DNA from 2 places in the Bacillus sp. 05T21 genome. Region 1 is predicted to be linked to the other one. Evidence: riboswitches for the same ligand, from Rfam matches in the RefSeq annotation. Region 1 holds a riboswitch; the other holds the start of a gene.
What was found. A riboswitch is a leader RNA that binds a small molecule or an ion and turns the genes downstream of it on or off. The one in region 1 is predicted to bind magnesium.

Region 1 (8,948 bases):
ACACACCTCAAATGCTGTCATTGGCTTTTCCTTTAATAGTTCAAGCACTTTAAAAGCACGTGTCTCTTGCTTTTGTAATCTTGTTTCAATAAGTTGTTTCACATTCAGAACATCTTCCCCATGCCCTGATAAAATCCGTGAAATATTCATTTCACTTAAACGTTTTAACGTTTGATTGTACTGCAATAAAGGATGCGCTCTTTCTGTTTGCCCTTCATATGGTGGTTCTAATATTGGATTTGAAGAAATATGACTAATGAGAGCATCCCCACCAATTAATATTCCATCAGATTCTCTATATAATGAAATATGAGTGGAAGCATGACCCGGGGTTTCAATCACTGTAAATCCAGGTAACGAATCTATACGATCTCCCTCTCTCACGGTATGTGTTAACGATCTATTACAAGAATATTTAAGTGTCTTCGTCGTCAATAACGCCTCACCATTCAGAAATACTGCTGGAACGCCGAACTGCAAGGCTGTCTCTTTAAAAAATTCATGATACCTCTTTAAAAATTCAGCATTCTGTGTAATCCACGGTTCATTCCAAGGATGTCCGATAATCTTTACTTTTTCAGAAAATGTATTTAAAAGTCCGCAATGATCCGCATGGTGATGCGTAATCACTACCGTTTCAATATCTTCTATCTTATATCCTAATGCACCTAATTGACTTTCTAGTGCTTTCTTTGCTTCTTCTGTATTTGTCCCTGTATCAATTAACGTTAATGTTTCTCCCTCAACTAAAAACACATTCACTGTCTCAACTGCAAATGGAACAGGAATCTCCATTCGATGAATCGCCGTCATGCTTAGCCCCCCCTGTCTTTTTCCGGTTCAAAAATGAATACCTCTTCAGTTTACAACTTCCCTGTAAATTTGTCATTATTTTCAGATAAAAAGAGGTCTTTTCCATAAAAAAACGAATGTATGTACATTTATAAGTATTTCTAACCAAATTTAAAGGAGGCACATCATGTCTATGCAAAACATTTCCTTTCTCGGTGCAGGCTCTATTGCCGAAGCGATTATTGGTGGCTTATTAAACGCAAATGTTGTTAAGGGAGAACACGTCACTGTAAGTAATCGTTCTAACGAGACAAGATTACAGGAGTTACATAAAAAATACGGTGTCAAAGGTACACATAATAAAAAGGAATTACTTGCTGATGCAAATATTCTTTTTCTAGCTATGAAGCCAAAAGATGTCGCAGAAGCGGTTATTCCTCTTAAAGAATACATAAATAATGACTTGCTTATTATTTCGTTATTAGCAGGTGTTTCTACTCATTCAATTAGAAACCTACTTCAAAAAGACGTTCCGATTATTCGTGCAATGCCAAATACATCTGCAGCCATTTTAAAATCCGCTACCGCTATCTCACCTTCAGAACACACAACGGAGGAACATATTCGCACTGCAACATCTTTATTTGAAACGATTGGTCTCGTCTCTGTTGTAGAAGAAGAAGATATGCATGCTATCACTGCATTATCTGGAAGTGGACCAGCTTATATTTATTACGTGGTAGAGGCACTGGAAGAGGCAGCAAAAAAAATTGGTTTAAAAGAAGATGTTGCAAAATCTCTTATTCTTCAGACGATGATTGGTTCTGCTGAAATGCTAAAAGCAAGCGAAAAACACCCTTCTATTTTGCGAAAAGAAATTACTTCTCCTGGCGGAACAACTGAAGCAGGTATTGAAGTATTAAAGGAGCATAATTTTCAACAAGCATTAATCTCATGTATTACACAAGCAACGAAACGATCACACGATCTTGGAAAAACATTAGAAGAAATAGCAAAAGAAAAATAAAAAACGGAGCTCAACTTTATTTGAGCTCCGTTTTTACTTTAATCATATGATATGCTTTTAGTTATTACTCTTACCAAAAATCTCTTCTTGCAAACGACGACCTGTCGGTGTTGCTGCAAGGCCACCTTCTGCTGTTTCACGAAGTGCTACTGGCATCGTTTGTCCAATTCTAAACATCGCCTCAATAACTTCATCACATGGAATTGTACTAGTTACACCAGCTAATGATAAATCAGCTGAAATCATGGCATTCGCAGCTCCTGCTGCATTACGTTTTACACAAGGTACTTCTACAAGCCCTGCAACAGGATCACATACTAAACCAAGCATATTCTTTAATGAAATCGCCATCGCTGTAGCTGCTTGATCTTGTGTTCCACCAGCCATCTCAACTGCTGCTGCAGCTGCCATTCCACTTGCTGAACCTACTTCAGCTTGGCAACCTCCTGCCGCGCCAGAAATACAAGCATTATTCGCAACAACCATACCGAAAGCTCCTGCTGTAAATAAAAATTCAATCATTTCTTCGCGTGTCGGCTGTAATTTTTCTTGCAGTGCAAACAGTACACCTGGCACTGTTCCAGCAGATCCTGCTGTTGGTGTTGCACAAATAATTCCCATCGCCGCATTTACTTCATTTGTCGCAACAGCTTTACTCACTGCGTCCAAAATCGTATCTCCAGATAAGCCTTTTCCACTCTGCATATACGCTTGGACTTTCACAGCATCCCCGCCAGTTAAACCAGTCGGTGATTTTACACCACGAATACCGCGTTCTACTGCTTGTTCCATCACGACTAAGTTCTTTTCCATTCCAGCAATTACTTCTTCACGTGAGATATTTCTTGTTTGCATTTCACATTGAATCATAATTTCTGCGATTTTTACATTTTGCTCTTTAGCTTGCGCCACTAGTTCCGCTGCGTTCCGAAACATGGTGTGTCCCCCCTGCAATTAATCCATAATAGTTACTTGACAAATATTTTGTTGCCCATTTATTTCCGCAATTACTTCATCTGCTAATAATTCATCTGTTTCAATGACCATAAGCGCTCTTCTTCCTTTTTCTTTACGAGAAACACTCATTGTACTTATGTTAATCTCATGCTTAGCAAGGATTGAAGCTACAGCTGCGATAGCACCAAAGCGATCGTTATTTACAATAAGTAGTGCTGGACTCGTGCCTGTTAATTGAAGATCGAATCCGTTTAATTCTACAACTTCAATTTTACCGCCACCAATTGAGCAAGCAACAACTTCAATTTCCTCTTCACCTTTATACAGACGAATTTTCGCTGTATTTGGATGCGGAGCATTTGCATCTTCTTCAATGAATTCCACTTCAATCCCGCGTTCTTTTGCAATATCTAACGCACTTGGAATACGTAAATCATCTGTTTCAAATCCTAGTATTCCACCGATTAGCGCTACATCCGTACCGTGACCACGGTATGTTTTTGCAAATGAACCATATAATGAAATGCTAACTCTCTCTGGTTCATGACGAAACAGCTGACGAGCAACTTGCCCCATTCTTGCCGCGCCTGCTGTATGTGAACTTGATGGACCAATCATAACCGGACCAATAATATCAAACACTGAGCGATACTTCATCATAACTCCCCCTAAACCTCTATGAAAAAATTATTTACTATTCTATTAAGCTACCGAATCGGTTGCTGTTCCAGTCGTACCACGAATTTGTTCCGCTGTAAGAATTGGATAGTTTTTGAATAACAGTGAAGCAATATATCCTGAAATAATACCAGTTATAATAATAAATAAGAAACTTAGCATTACCTGCATTTAAAAATAATATAAGATAGTCCATAATAAAGTCTGGTAGCAATCCAAAGTTTAACACAGAACCCCTTACAAGCATAGCATAAACAAGTGAAACTCCCATTGCTTTCATACCTTTTGATGTTTTAAAGCTAAAAAGTGAAAAAAGACTTAGTACAAATAATAGTAATATCCTTCCTATTATAATTTCCATGTTGCTCTCTCACGATTTAGTCAACTTCACTTGTTATGACAAATGGCTAAAACGCATGTAGCCTACAATAAATTATAATCTGCCCTCATTATAGCTTGTTTTTAATAAAACGCTTACTTTTAATGAATTTTAAAAGTTCTGAATAAAAATCCATTTTTGCTACTTGTACCACTCGTATGTCGTCTGACTTATATAACAGTTTTTCTAAATAATCGGTATTATGTATTTTTACCCTATATCTTCACATCATTAAAACTTTCTGTGTCATCCTATATAAAAATAAAATGATAACAGTTTTATTTTTAATTTTTTTTAGAAATAAAAAAAATGGCAACCTATCGTCACCATTTTTTCACAACATTATTATCTGTCTACTGGAAATGATTTTAAATCCGTAGCTATTTCTGTATTAGAAAATAGCTCTCTTGCCTCTTTCAATAATTCCTTATATGTATCTCCTTGATAACGAGAACTAATATGAGTCAATATTAAGCGTTTTGCATTTGCCTGAAGTGCAATACTCGCAGCTTGCTTAGATGTGGAATGAAAATAATCATACGCTTGTTGTTCATCTTCTGCCGCAAAAGTTGCTTCATGAACAAGTACGTCAGCATCTTGCGCAAGCTCTCTACTCGCTTCGCAATATCGTGTATCGCCTAAAATTGTAATAACTCTTCCTTTTTGAGGCGGGCCAATAAAATCTTTTCCATCTAACACTGTGCCATTCTCTAATTCAACTACTTCACCATCTTTTAAGCGTTTAAAAACTGGACCAGGTTTCACACCCATTCCCAGTAACTTATCCACTAAAAGAGCTCCCTGTATATCTTTCTCTACAATTCGATATCCGAAACATTCAATTCCATGTGATAACCTTTTTGTTTCTACACAAAATTCATTATCCTCAAACACAATACCTTCTTCCGTAATCTCAACGATTTCAAGCGGATATTTAACATGTGTCGTACTTACTGATAATGCCACTTCAATAAATTGTTTAATTCCTTTTGGTCCATACACTGTTAAAGGTGTAGTCCCTCCTTGAAACGAACGGCTTCCTAATAAACCAGGCAACCCAAAAATATGATCACCATGTAAATGCGTAATAAATATTTTTTCAATGCGGCGTGGACGTACTGATGTATGTAATATTTGATGTTGCGTCGCCTCGCCACAATCAAATAACCAAGTCTGTCCTCGTTCTTCTAGCAATTGCAGAGCAATTGCTGAAACATTCCTTCCTTTCGAAGGAACACCTGCACCAGTTCCTAAAAATACAAATTCCACTTTCTTTCCTCCAGCTCTTTATATAATCTATCTTTCATCTTACGGAATGTTATTTCAAATGGCAAATCGAATTTACATAACCAATCATCTAGACAACTATATAACACGAACATTATAATCAAAAAACTTAGTAATCGTTCGTGTTTTATGTTAAAATGATTATACTACATTTTAAGGGAGCGTTTTATTATGAAAGAAGCATTTCGTTTACAAACTGATTTTTCATCTTCATTTGATCGCTGGGTAAGTTCTTTCGTTTCTGATCACCCAGCACAATTAGAATGGACGACTTTAAAAGAATTAATCCATGAATATACAACAACACATACAAATGATTCGTTACCAACATATATTTCTTCAGCTTTAACATATTACGCACAACGCGTTTCAACAACAAACAGTTCAGAAATTGTTATTTTTGAAAATGCTACAATCTCATAATCTAAAATAAAAAAGCACTGATTACAGTGCTTTTTATTTATGTTCATTAAAGTATTTATTTTCCCGCCTTATTTCAAAAACTCCGCTTATTTCCTACTATATAGCCATCATAAATCTATTTGATTTTTCAAAAAAATAGATTAAAAAGATATTGACACTACGATTTTACAGTGCTAACATTCAACTTGTAATTGAATATGGTCTCTGTTAGGTGAGGCTCCTGTATAGAGAAACGCTGCTGCCCAAAAATGTCGAGAGACGCCAATGGGTCAACAGGAAAGGTCGGAATGAAGGCCTTTCTTAACGTAGCTGGTTTCAGTACCTATGCTATACAGTGCTAAAACTCAACGAGGGAGAGGTGCGTATGTTTTGTCATACACAAAAACTGTTTTTATCTATGTTTACTAACAGTCTTTGTTGTTGACTCTTTTTGACTACGAATTCAGACCTTTACTCGTTTTGAGTAAAGGTCTTTTTTATGTCTTTATGCACCTTACTATGAAACAAACATAGCATATTCAGAAACTACTAATTGTACGGAGGTGAGGAACAGTGGCAAGTGATGATTCGGCCCAGATACCCATATGTTTTACGTTAATATTTCACCATGTAGGTAGGAAAGAAGCTGTTCCTCCCAATTTTAAATAGTCGAGTAACAGATTGTTTCCTCCTTCATGAAAGAGGAGGAACTACCAATGTTAAATTTACAAAGACAAGAAACAAAGCATGCTTACGATCAAGATAGCATGAAAGCAAATAACGAATTATTAGTGGAAGTTGCAACACAGGATGTAAACTCTGCGTTAAAACTCTTAGAAACAACACAAGATGGTCTCTCTAAACAAGAAGCGTCTCGTAGACTTTCTTTATACGGTCCGAACGAAATTGCTCATAATAAAACATTGCCATGGTATATTCAATTTCTGCTGGCATTTAAAAATCCATTTATTTTTGTTTTGTTAGCTCTTGGAGCACTCTCTTTTTTCACAGATGATATACAAGGAACAATTGTCGTATCTGTAATGGTACTGCTAAGTGCAACGATTCGCTTTTTACAAGAATTCCGCTCTCAGAAAGCGGCGGATAAGTTAAAGGCTATGGTTCGAACAACTGCGAGTGTCTTTAGAATAGATGGATTTGTACACGAAACAAAAAACGTAACAAATTTAAATCGAAATTACACAACAGAAATTCCAATTGAAGAACTTGTACCTGGCGATATTATTTCACTTTCAGCTGGTGATATCGTGCCAGCTGATGTGCGTATTTTATCCGCAAAAGATTTATTTGTTAATCAGTCTTCTTTAACCGGGGAAGCACTTCCTGTAGAAAAATACGAAAACTGCTACCATACGGAAAATAAACATATATTACCGAAAAACATGAAAAAAAATTACAATCCGCTCGATATGGAAAACCTTTGCTTTATGGGTACAAATATTGTTAGCGGTAGCGCAAAAGCTGTTGTTGTTTCAACTAGTACGGATACGTATTTCGGCTCTTTAGCAAAAAAGGTTATCGGAAAACGTGCAGAAACAAGCTTTGATAAAGGCGTAAACAAAGTAAGTTGGCTCTTAATCACATTCATGCTTATTATGGCACCCATTGTCCTTCTCATTAATGGATTCACAAAAGGAGATTGGCAAGAAGCTTTCTTCTTTGCTATTGCTGTTGCAGTTGGTCTTACACCTGAAATGCTGCCAATGATTGTAACTGCTAATTTAGCTAAAGGTGCCGTTAACATGTCTAAACAAAAAGTAATTGTAAAACAGCTCAACTCTATTCAAAACTTAGGTGCTATGAACATTCTTTGCACAGATAAAACTGGAACTTTAACAGAAGATAAAGTTGTCCTAGTTCGTCATTTAGATCCTAACGGAAATGAATGCGATCGTGTATTACACTTTGCCTATTTAAATAGCTTCTATCAAACGGGATTGAAAAATTTAATAGATAAAGCTGTTATTGAACATACAGAGGAAAACCATAAATTTGATCCATCAGCTTTTCAAAAGCTAGATGAAATTCCATTCGATTTTGCTCGTCGTCGTATGTCTGTCATCGTGAAAGATATTTCAGGTGAACATACAATGGTTTGTAAAGGTGCCGTAGAAGAAATTTTATCAATCTGTAATTACACTGAAGTTGATGGACAAATTGTCCCTCTCACTGAAGAAATGAGAGCAAATGTAAAACATCTTAGCGAAACTTTAAATAGTGAAGGAATGCGTGTCATCGCTGTAGCATACAAGAAAGATAACAAACCTTATCATAAAGCTTATGCAGTACAAGATGAATCCGCTATGATCCTTACTGGATATATCGGCTTTTTAGATCCACCAAAACCATCTGCTGCTTCTGCAATTCAAGCATTGCAAAAACACGGCGTACAAGTGAAAATCTTAACTGGTGATAACGAAATTGTTACAAGAAAGGTTTGTAAAGACGTTGGATTAAATATAGGAGAGCCTGTCCTCGGTTACGAAATCGATTCTTTACCAGATAAAGCATTAGCAAAACTGGCAGAAGAAACAACAGTGTTCGCAAAACTAAATCCAATGCAAAAATCTCGTATTATTCACGTATTACAAGGTAATGGTCATACTGTAGGTTACATGGGCGATGGCATTAACGATGCCGTGGCATTACGTGAAGCTGACGTTGGAATATCTGTTGATACCGCTACCGATATCGCAAAAGAATCTTCTGATATTATTTTACTCGAAAAAAGTTTAACTATATTAGAAGCAGGTATTTTAGAGGGACGTACTACGTTCGGCAATATTTTAAAATATATCAAAATGACGGCGAGCTCTAACTTCGGAAATGTATTTAGTGTATTAATAGCAAGTGCTTTCATTCCATTTTTACCGATGCTTGCAATTCATCTCTTAATTCAAAACTTACTTTATGATATTTCACAGCTTTCAATTCCATGGGATAAAATGGATAAGGAATTTCTAGAGAAGCCTAGAAAATGGGATACTGCAAACTTGCGTAACTTCATTATTTGCATCGGTCCAATTAGCTCTATATTCGATATTATCACATTCGTTGTCATGTGGAATGTATTCGGTGCAAATACACCTGGAGAACAATCACTATTCCAATCTGGTTGGTTTGTCGTCGGGTTACTAACTCAAACATTAATTGTCCATATGATCAGAACACAGAAAATTCCGTTTATTAAAAGTACAGCATCAATACCAGTTCTTGTATTAACCGCTTGTATTATGGCAATCGGAATTTACATTCCATTCTCACCACTTGGTGCAGCAATTGGTTTACAAGCATTACCACTAAGCTATTTCCCGTGGCTCATAGGAATATTATTAGGTTATGCTTTCTTAACACAATTCCTGAAAAAGCTTTATATTAAAAAATTCCATAGCTGGTTGTAAAAAT
Region 2 (8,948 bases), on a different contig from region 1:
GCCCTCCGCCTACAACTTCCTTAATACCAAAAGCATGCAGCAAAATTTCTTTGAATAAAATAGGAACTTGCGTAATATTTGTAATAACCACAAATAGTGCAACACCAACATAAAGAATCGCCATAAATGGTACAATCATTTCTGCGACACGAGCAATCCGTTTTACGCCTCCAAAAATGATTAGTGCTATCAAACCTACTAGTATACAGCCGACTATTGTAGGCTCTAGGTTGAATGCGTTTTCAAATGCTAGCGTAACTGTATTCGCTTGAACAGCATTAAACACAAGACCAAAGCAAACTGTAATTAAAATTGAGAAAATAACTCCCATCCAGCGTTTATTTAATCCTTTTTCCATATAGTAAGCTGGACCGCCTCGAAATTTATTTCCATCTTTTACTTTGTATATTTGAGCAAGTGTACTTTCAACAAATGCAGAAGCTCCTCCAATTATTGCGATAAGCCACATCCAAAATATTGCACCGGGCCCGCCGGTGGAAATCGCAATGGCAACACCAGCTAGATTTCCTGTACCAACTCGAGAAGCTGTACTCATGCAAAATGCTTGAAAAGAAGAAACTCCATTTTTTTCTTTTTGTGCTTTACGAGTTGAGGAACTTGCACCATCACTAAGTAAGCGAATCATTTCACCAACATAGCGAAATTGTACAAACCTTGTCTGAATTGTAAAATAGCATCCAACCCCAATTAAAAGAGCAATTAGGATGTAACCCCATAAAAATTCATTTGTAATTCCAATGAATTTGTGGATGGGAGTGATTACATCTTTAATAAAATCCATATGCCTACTCCTCCTTATTCTAATGAATATATATTTATCTAAAAAGACATGGATTCAGTATGACAAAGAAAATAAGCGGAAACATGATGTTCAAAAATTATTTTATCTTTTTCCGACAGAACACTTACTCCTCAATTTGTGTGAAGGTGTGATAGCACCAGTAGGTAGGTGGGAGATAAATGTCGGATGGCGTAAGTCAAAACGTTTGCGACCATATACTTGTACAGATTGCTCTTTGAAAACTGAAGATATGAGGTTGGCTGCAGAAAAATCGTTGCAAACGTCAAATCTTCAACGTTCCATCGTCCCACGCTTGCCGAAGTTGCGAAAACCAAGCTAAAGTAGGAAGCGTGATGAGTCAACGTACAAGACACTTCAGTTCTTACCGTAGGAACTACGGGCAGAGACTGCTAAGATAACTGGTGGATACATCGATGTTCGCAGGAATCCCCCACTTCAAACATTTCGTAAGAGTGTTAAGTGGGGGGAGTTCAAAAAAGCTACCATAATGTTATTACCAGGAAAAATTCAATCCCGATACTATTTTCGTTTATATATTTTCTTTTTGTACACGAATCAGATGCCCCTTTAGAGTTACATTGTTCCAATGATTACAATTGCCTTAATGATTTTAGGTAGTAGAACATTGTTTAGTTCTTCCTGAAATCATCAAACCAATCAAACTACCAAGTAAGGATATTAAAACCCATCCCATTCCTTCATTATATAGAGGAACGTATTGCATGAAAGTAAGCAACGAGTCACTTGCAAGTTCTGCTGTTTCTAATCCTTGTACTATACTAATCAGTAATGCTCCTAAAACTGATCCAACATAGACAGCCTGCTTATCTTTTATAAATCGATCAAAAAAAGCGAGGATAATTAGCACAATTGCTACAGGATAGATAACAATTAGGATAGGTAGGGAAAGTTTAATTAGCATAGACAAACCAAGGTTTGATACTCCAAAGCTAAATAAGCAAATAATTAAAATGATTTTGTTATAAGAAATCTTTGGAAATAGTGTTGTGAAAAATCTCCCACATGCTGAAACGAGTCCTACAGATGTAGTTAAACATGCGAATAACATTGTAATTCCTAATAAGGAAAGACCATATTGCCCAAATAAATGTTGTACTACATTTGTTAATAACACACTTCCGTTTTCAAATGTGCCAAATGTTTGAGAAGTAGCTCCAATATAAGCAAGTGATATATATATGATAGATAATCCAAGCGCGGCTATAAGCCCTGCTACTATAGTAGATTTAGCAATGGATTTTTTATTTGTAACACCTTTTTCTTTTATAGCGTTAATTACGATAATTCCAAATACGAGAGCAGCAAGGGCATCCATTGTTAAAAACCCTTCAATAAATCCTTTGAAAAAAGGAGCTTCCTGATATGAATCAGAGGGTGTTGAAATAGATCCAACTGGTGAAGAAATTGCTTTAACAATAATAATACTAATCATGATTAGTAACAGTGGGGTTAAATATTTTCCAATTCTATCTACCAATTTAGAGGGATTTAAAGATAGACAATACGTTACAACGAAATATAAAAATGTATATAGGAGTAATATATACCATTGATTTTGCATGGTGTTACTTAAAAAGGGGGCAACTGCCATTTCATATGAAACAGTGCCTGTACGAGGAATGGCGAAAAAAGGGCCAATTGCTAAATAAATGATAAGAGGGATAATAACACCACAGGCGGGGTGAATCCTACTAGCAAGGGTACTAACATTTCCACCAAAAAGGGAAATAGCAGCGATGGCTAGTAATGGAAGTCCAATACTACTCACAACAAATCCCGAAATCGATATCCAAATATTCGATCCAGATGAATATCCTAATAATGGAGGGAATATCATATTACCTGCACCGAAAAATATTGCAAACAGCATAAGTCCAATAGGGATTGTTTCTTTAAAAGTTAACGATTGTTTCATAGAGCACTCTCCTTTTTTTGACGAAAAATGTCGAAATTTAAGTTTTTTTCATTATAACATATGAAATTAGAAAATACAGAAAAATAAAAATGAAAAAAATCCCTTATTTTACTTGAAATACTATTCGGAATAAATAAAATGATATAAATACTCAAATTTATTTTGTTATATGTTCTTTGTAGTTCGCAAAGTCAGAAAAAACATACTAATAGAAGAAGTAAAGAAAAAAGAAAAGGGACATGAACAGGAGCAGGCACCGATGGAACGTCCTGTTTATTGGTGCCCGCGAGAAAACAGACCTGTTTTGAATAAGTCAATTTCATTTTTAATATATAATTACTATAGATGAATGTTAGGGTTCAAATAACGGACATAATTTCCCCATATTCACTGCATAAAATTTTGTTAAGCTCTGAAATTCAAGAGGTAAATTATTCTTTATCATTGTAGTTCTTTTTTTATACGCTACTCTAAAATGCGTGTAATTATTAGAAATATGAATATGGGAAGAGGAGGGAGAACTGTTATTAAAGATAATTTCCACTTTTATTTATATACAATAATACAGAAATGGTGGTTTTTAGCATAAAATTACAGAATATTGAAATTGTTTTCGTTTGTAAATTTGCTAAAACTATTTTAAAAAAGGAGGGGGATTTAACACAGCGCAATACGTGCATTGTGTGTTAAAAATTAATATGAATAAACGACTTTATAACGTCTTAGCAGCGGTCATGGTACTTCAAATAGTAAACATAAACATTCCTACTACTTCGTTTGCAGATTCAGTAGAAAATGTAGTAACGGGAACTAAAATAACGTCTTCTGATATAGAAGCGATAAAGAGTATTGAAGATGATATGAGAGATGAGGATGGAAAAGGGGATAAAATAGATGAAAATGGTGAAATACAAGGAAACTTTATTGTAAATATCCAAAAACAAACTACTTTATATGATTCTCCTAATATACAATCTACTGTTACCAGTGAAATACCTAAACAAATAGCAACAGGAACAAAGAAGAAAGGTGACTGGTATTTTGTTCAAACAAGCTCGGGAGAAGGTTGGATATATAATAGTAATCAAACCTTTATAGAAAGAAATATCTATACTTTACCAAGTGATTCAAGAAAAATAGTAATTAATGAGAAAACAGAAGTTTATTCATCTCCATTTGATGAATTTAAAGAAAATGGTAGTTTAGAACCCCAAACACTAGATGCTATAACACAGGCAGGTGATTGGTTTCAAATACAAACTGATGGTGAAATCAAATGGATAAAGTCGCCTTCTGTAAAATTTAAAGGGTCAAAGCCTTCACTTATCAAACAAAGAGCTACTACTAGTAATATATATGGTGTACCATTTACAGAATGGATTGTTCCAAAAGGTAACGATAATATTCGTCCTGGATATGCGATGAATGCAAAATATATTACAATTCATGAAACAGATAATGAGAGCCCAGGGGCAGGTGCAAAAAATCACGCACAATATTTATATAATCAAGCAACAGGGAATACAGATCGTGCTGCTTCGTGGCACTTTACAGTGGATGATAAAGAGATTTATCAACATCTACCTTTAGATGAGAACGGTTGGCATGCAGGTGATGGAACGAATGGAACTGGAAATAGACAATCCATTGCAATTGAAATTGCTGTAAATAGTGATGGGAACTATGATAAAGCTGTGGATAACGCTCGTAAATTAACAGCATATTTGATGAGGGAGTTAGATATTACTATAGATCATGTGGTTAAACATCAAAATTGGAGCGGGAAAATTTGTCCATCAAAAATGATTAAAAGAGATACTTGGAATGATTTCTTAGTTGGTACAAAAAACTATTATAACGCTAACAATAAAGATGATATTACCGGTGGTTGGTATGAAAAGGATATTCGTGAATTAGCATCGCAAGGGATTATGGTAGGGGATGGACAAGGTTCATATTGGCCGGATCGTCTTGTTACTCGAGCAGAATTTGCAACATTTATTACTAGATCCTTAAAGTTGCCTGAGGGTACTTCAAACTTTACGGATCTTAATACGGCACACCCCTCATTAATAGATGGAATTAATCGTGCAGCAGCAGCTGGAATCATTAGTGGTAGGGGAAAAAATATTTTTGCTCCAAATGACACAATTAAGCGTGATGAAGTGGTCATTATGATTGATCGAGCGTTACAGTATAAAAATATTATTGGAAAGCTAGTAGACTTGCCTTTTACTGATCAGAACTTAGCGTATGATAAACAGGCTGTACAACGTGTTTATGGACTAGGGATTGTAAAAGGAAATGAAAAAAACGAATTTATGCCCAAAGGTACAGCCACTCGCGGAGAAGCTGCTGCCTTTCTGAATAGAATGCTACATGTATTAAATAATGATAACAATAATTCAATAGGTGTTGTTACCATAACTGGTTCTGGTGTAAATCTGCGCAAGGGACCTGGGACGACTTATGAAGTAATTCGTAAACTAAATAAAAATGAATCATATTCTGTATATAAGGAACAAAATGGATGGTTAAGTATTGGTGATAATCAATGGTTATTTTATGACCCTAGTTATATCTTTTTTAATAAAAATAAATAAATACTAGAAAAATCGTGTAAAACAGAAAGCATTCTTGTTAGCAAGAATGCTTTCTACTTTTTTGCATTTAAATTTCAAATATTTCGATGAATCCATATGGAAAATCTATATATCATTTTATCTGTATAAATCTTATTTGGAATGAAATACATTAAAAATGTTTGTTTTTCTGTAATTCCTGTTTTAAATCTTGCGAAATCTGTTGAACACTTTCTATATCAGGTTGTGCATAGTAGATACTATACAGGAGCCTCACTCAACAGAGACATATTTTAATTGCACTAATAAGCAAATTATATTTTGCGTGTTTATCTAATGTGAAAATAATGAGTTTAAAATTCATCCCTTTTCAAGATACAGGTTATATCGAAAGTGAGAGGAAATCAAGTTGAAATTTTTGTTATCTATTGGGCGTTTTTTGTTTTTTAAAATTTTTCCGGACAATAATCTTCAATAATAAAGCATCAGGACACGTGTAATAATAAAAAAATAAATTAATTTAATAGTTTATAGTTTATAAAAATTATTGCATAAATTGTAAAATTCGTTGTATAAAAATAAAGTATTATACAGATGTTTATATCTGTGGTTTGGGAATGTTATGATATCAAAAAGTGAAGAAATAGGTTTTTTTATTACTTGACAAGTTCAAAAATAGTGGATATGCTTTAACACGAAACAAACAAAAAATTTTAAATATTTATAACCTGTTAGGTGAGGCTCCTATACAAACACAGGCTATTGCCCAAAAATATCGAAAGATGCCAATGGGTAGAACAGGAATTGTCGGATTAAGGCTCTTCTTAAGATAGCTAAGTGATGAATCATTCATCCTTTACGTTGTATAGTGCCAAAACTCAACTAGGGGGAATGAGCTTTATTTAGCTATGTCTTTTTTAAATCGACCTCCTTTAGTTGAATCACTAGGGGAGGTTTTTTATATGCAAAATTTTATTTGTAATAAATCTCTAATAAAAGGGGGGAAAACTAATGATTGATGATATTGATCCCATATTTATTAAGAAATTTGTTTTCCCAGAAGTGGGAAAATGATAACAAGTACCATTGTCCTTAAGGAGGAATTACGATGAAAAAATGTTTGCAACAATTATTAAAGACACAAGACATACACTTAGTGCAAGAGCTTATAAAAACTCAATCCTATGATATTGCAATGGAAATGAAAGATTTTCATCATAAAGATCAGATATCTTTAATGAAATATTTTCCTACTGAAAAAGGTGCGAAAATTCTTAGTTACCTTACTCCAGAGGAGCAATATAATATTTGTACCAATTTGCCTTTGGATAAAGGTGAAGAGCTATTAGCAAGGCAATCTATTGATGACCTTGTTGATGTAATTCTTTCAATTCATGCACTTCAGGCTAAAAAGCTGATACAACTTATGTCTGAAGAATCTCAACAAAGAATTAGAAGTCTGCTGGTTTTTCAATCTGGAACAGCGGGCAGTCTGATGACAATTGACTATATTGCCGCCAGGGAAAATTGGAAAGTGAAAGATACGCTGTCGCATATTAGAAAAATTGGGGCAGGGGTAGAATCAATTTCGTATATTTATGTTCTTGATACGCGTGGTCAGCTTAATGGAATTGTTTCTATTCGTGAATTATTGCTAGCTTCTGATGATAAGAATTTATCATCAATAATGGCATCAGATGTCATTTCAGTTTCAGTGGATCTAGACCAACAGGAAGCTGTACAAAAGCTAATGGATTATGATTTATCTGCTATACCTGTAACAACGATAGATAATCGGATGATAGGTATCATAACCTTTGATGATGCAATGGATGTTTTCGAAGAAGAAGCAACTGAAGATATTCAAAAATTAGGAGGGAGCACCCCATTAGATAAGCCATATTTTGAAACCTCTATTTGGCAAATATACCGTAAACGTATAGGTTGGTTATTACTTCTGTTTGTAGCGGAAGCATATACTGGTTCTGTACTTCGACATTATGAAGAAACTTTGACTCATGTAGTAGCACTGGCTTTCTTTATTCCATTGTTAATTGGAACTGGTGGAAATACAGGTACACAGGTCGTAACTACATTGGTTCGTGCTGTAGCTCTAAATGAGGTGAAATTTAAAGATATATTTCGTGTTATGAAAAAAGAAGCATTAGTAGGTATTTTACTTGGGCTTACATTAGCCGTGGCGGCATTAATTCGTGCGTACACTTTAGGCGTAGGTACAGAAGTCGCACAAGTTGTAGCTATAACTGGATTATTCATTGTTATTTGGTCGTCTATTGTTTCATCTGTATTACCCTTGATTCTAAATAAGTTAAAGTTGGATCCAGCTGTTATTTCAGGTCCGTTCATTACGACATTAGTCGATGGGACGGGGTTAATTCTGTACTTTACCATTGCAAAAATGTTATTAGGCTTATAAAAAATTTATACTAAGTTTCTATACCTAGGTTCGTTCCCTTGAGGCTCCCACGGCTAAAGCCACAAGCTGACTAACGTCAGTGGGATTCTTGCTACCAAAGGCGAAGTCTATTTCTAGTATCGCTGACGTGCAAGATTGCGGTGTGCCATCACCACTCCGTATCCAGTGCATATAGCAGATACGGCACTCGTTCTATTACCAAACGAGTCAGATTAGTAGTTCTCAAATGTGTTTTAGCGTCTTGTGCTTGACGACTCAATACATTTTACGGAGTAGAAGAATTTGTTACTCCAACCTCATATGTATTATGTTTTCAGAGAACAAGATTGTTTTAGAAACTTTCACTTGTCTATTATGAAAATTATACCATTTCAAATTCTTGATGTACAGAACGTACCTTCGGTGTTTTGTTTGTACATCGCATTTGACCTCATTCTCATCCCACCTCTAAAGTGGGTGCTATCGCACCGTATTGGGCTTTCCCGTTCGGAAAATCTGTAAAGTTATTTTGTTTTTAATGTTTACGTTCTTTTTGATATACAAACAACCCAATCTAGGTTCTGCATTATTAATTTCAGGAATAGGGGCAAGTATGTTTATATGTTCTGGAATAAACATTTCTATTTTAATGAAATGGATAACTGTTACTTCAATTGTTAGGATACCGACTTTATACTTTCTTTTTAGGTTTGGTTTATCTGATGTTCAAATGGCACGTATTACAACGGTGTTCAATCCATTTCTTGATGCAAAAGGGGATGGTTACCAACTTGTAAATTCATTTATTGCTATAGGATCTGGTGGAGTTAGTGGACGTGAGTATGGAAATAGTATTCAACAGGAAGGTTTTTTACCTGAGCCTCATACTGATTTTATTATGTCAATTGTATCTGAGGAGCTTGGAATTATAGAGGTACTAATCATATTAACTGGTTTATTAACTATAGTACTTCGCTCTTTTAAGATTGCTTAAGGGTGTAAAAGTCAATTTGGAAGTCTAATATCAATAGGAATCGGGAGTATGATAGGTCTTCAATCTATTGTTAATTTAGGAGGTGTCACGGGAATGTTCCCTCTTACAGGCACCCCCCCTTCCATTTATTAGTTTTGGTGGAAGTTCTTTAATGGCTAATTTAATAGCAATGGGACTGTTGATAAATATCTCGATTT

Region 2: linked by a shared signal. The riboswitch ahead of mgtE (magnesium transporter) and the one ahead of mgtA (magnesium-translocating P-type ATPase) in region 1 are both predicted to bind magnesium.

The regions. Positions count from the first base shown of each region.
Region 1 covers NZ_JBFTMD010000001.1:467,729-476,676, forward strand. Annotated here, with positions in the region: gene AC1DKZ_RS02430 (MBL fold metallo-hydrolase) at 1-813, opposite strand, end outside; gene proI (pyrroline-5-carboxylate reductase ProI) at 980-1,819, shown strand; gene sdaAA (L-serine ammonia-lyase, iron-sulfur-dependent, subunit alpha) at 1,877-2,755, opposite strand; gene sdaAB (L-serine ammonia-lyase, iron-sulfur-dependent subunit beta) at 2,774-3,433, opposite strand; gene AC1DKZ_RS02450 (hypothetical protein) at 3,471-3,815, opposite strand; gene rnz (ribonuclease Z) at 4,179-5,102, opposite strand; gene AC1DKZ_RS02460 (DUF3932 family protein) at 5,292-5,543, shown strand; M-box (ykoK) riboswitch at 5,740-5,907, shown strand; gene mgtA (magnesium-translocating P-type ATPase) at 6,239-8,944, shown strand.
Region 2 covers NZ_JBFTMD010000017.1:95,404-104,351, forward strand. Annotated here, with positions in the region: gene AC1DKZ_RS23550 (alanine/glycine:cation symporter family protein) at 1-802, opposite strand, end outside; gene brnQ (branched-chain amino acid transport system II carrier protein) at 1,434-2,759, opposite strand; partial or broken gene AC1DKZ_RS23560 (transposase) at 2,929-3,063, shown strand; gene AC1DKZ_RS23565 (S-layer homology domain-containing protein) at 3,458-5,362, shown strand; M-box (ykoK) riboswitch at 6,062-6,238, shown strand; gene mgtE (magnesium transporter) at 6,450-7,778, shown strand; partial or broken gene AC1DKZ_RS23575 (FtsW/RodA/SpoVE family cell cycle protein) at 8,272-8,948, shown strand, end outside.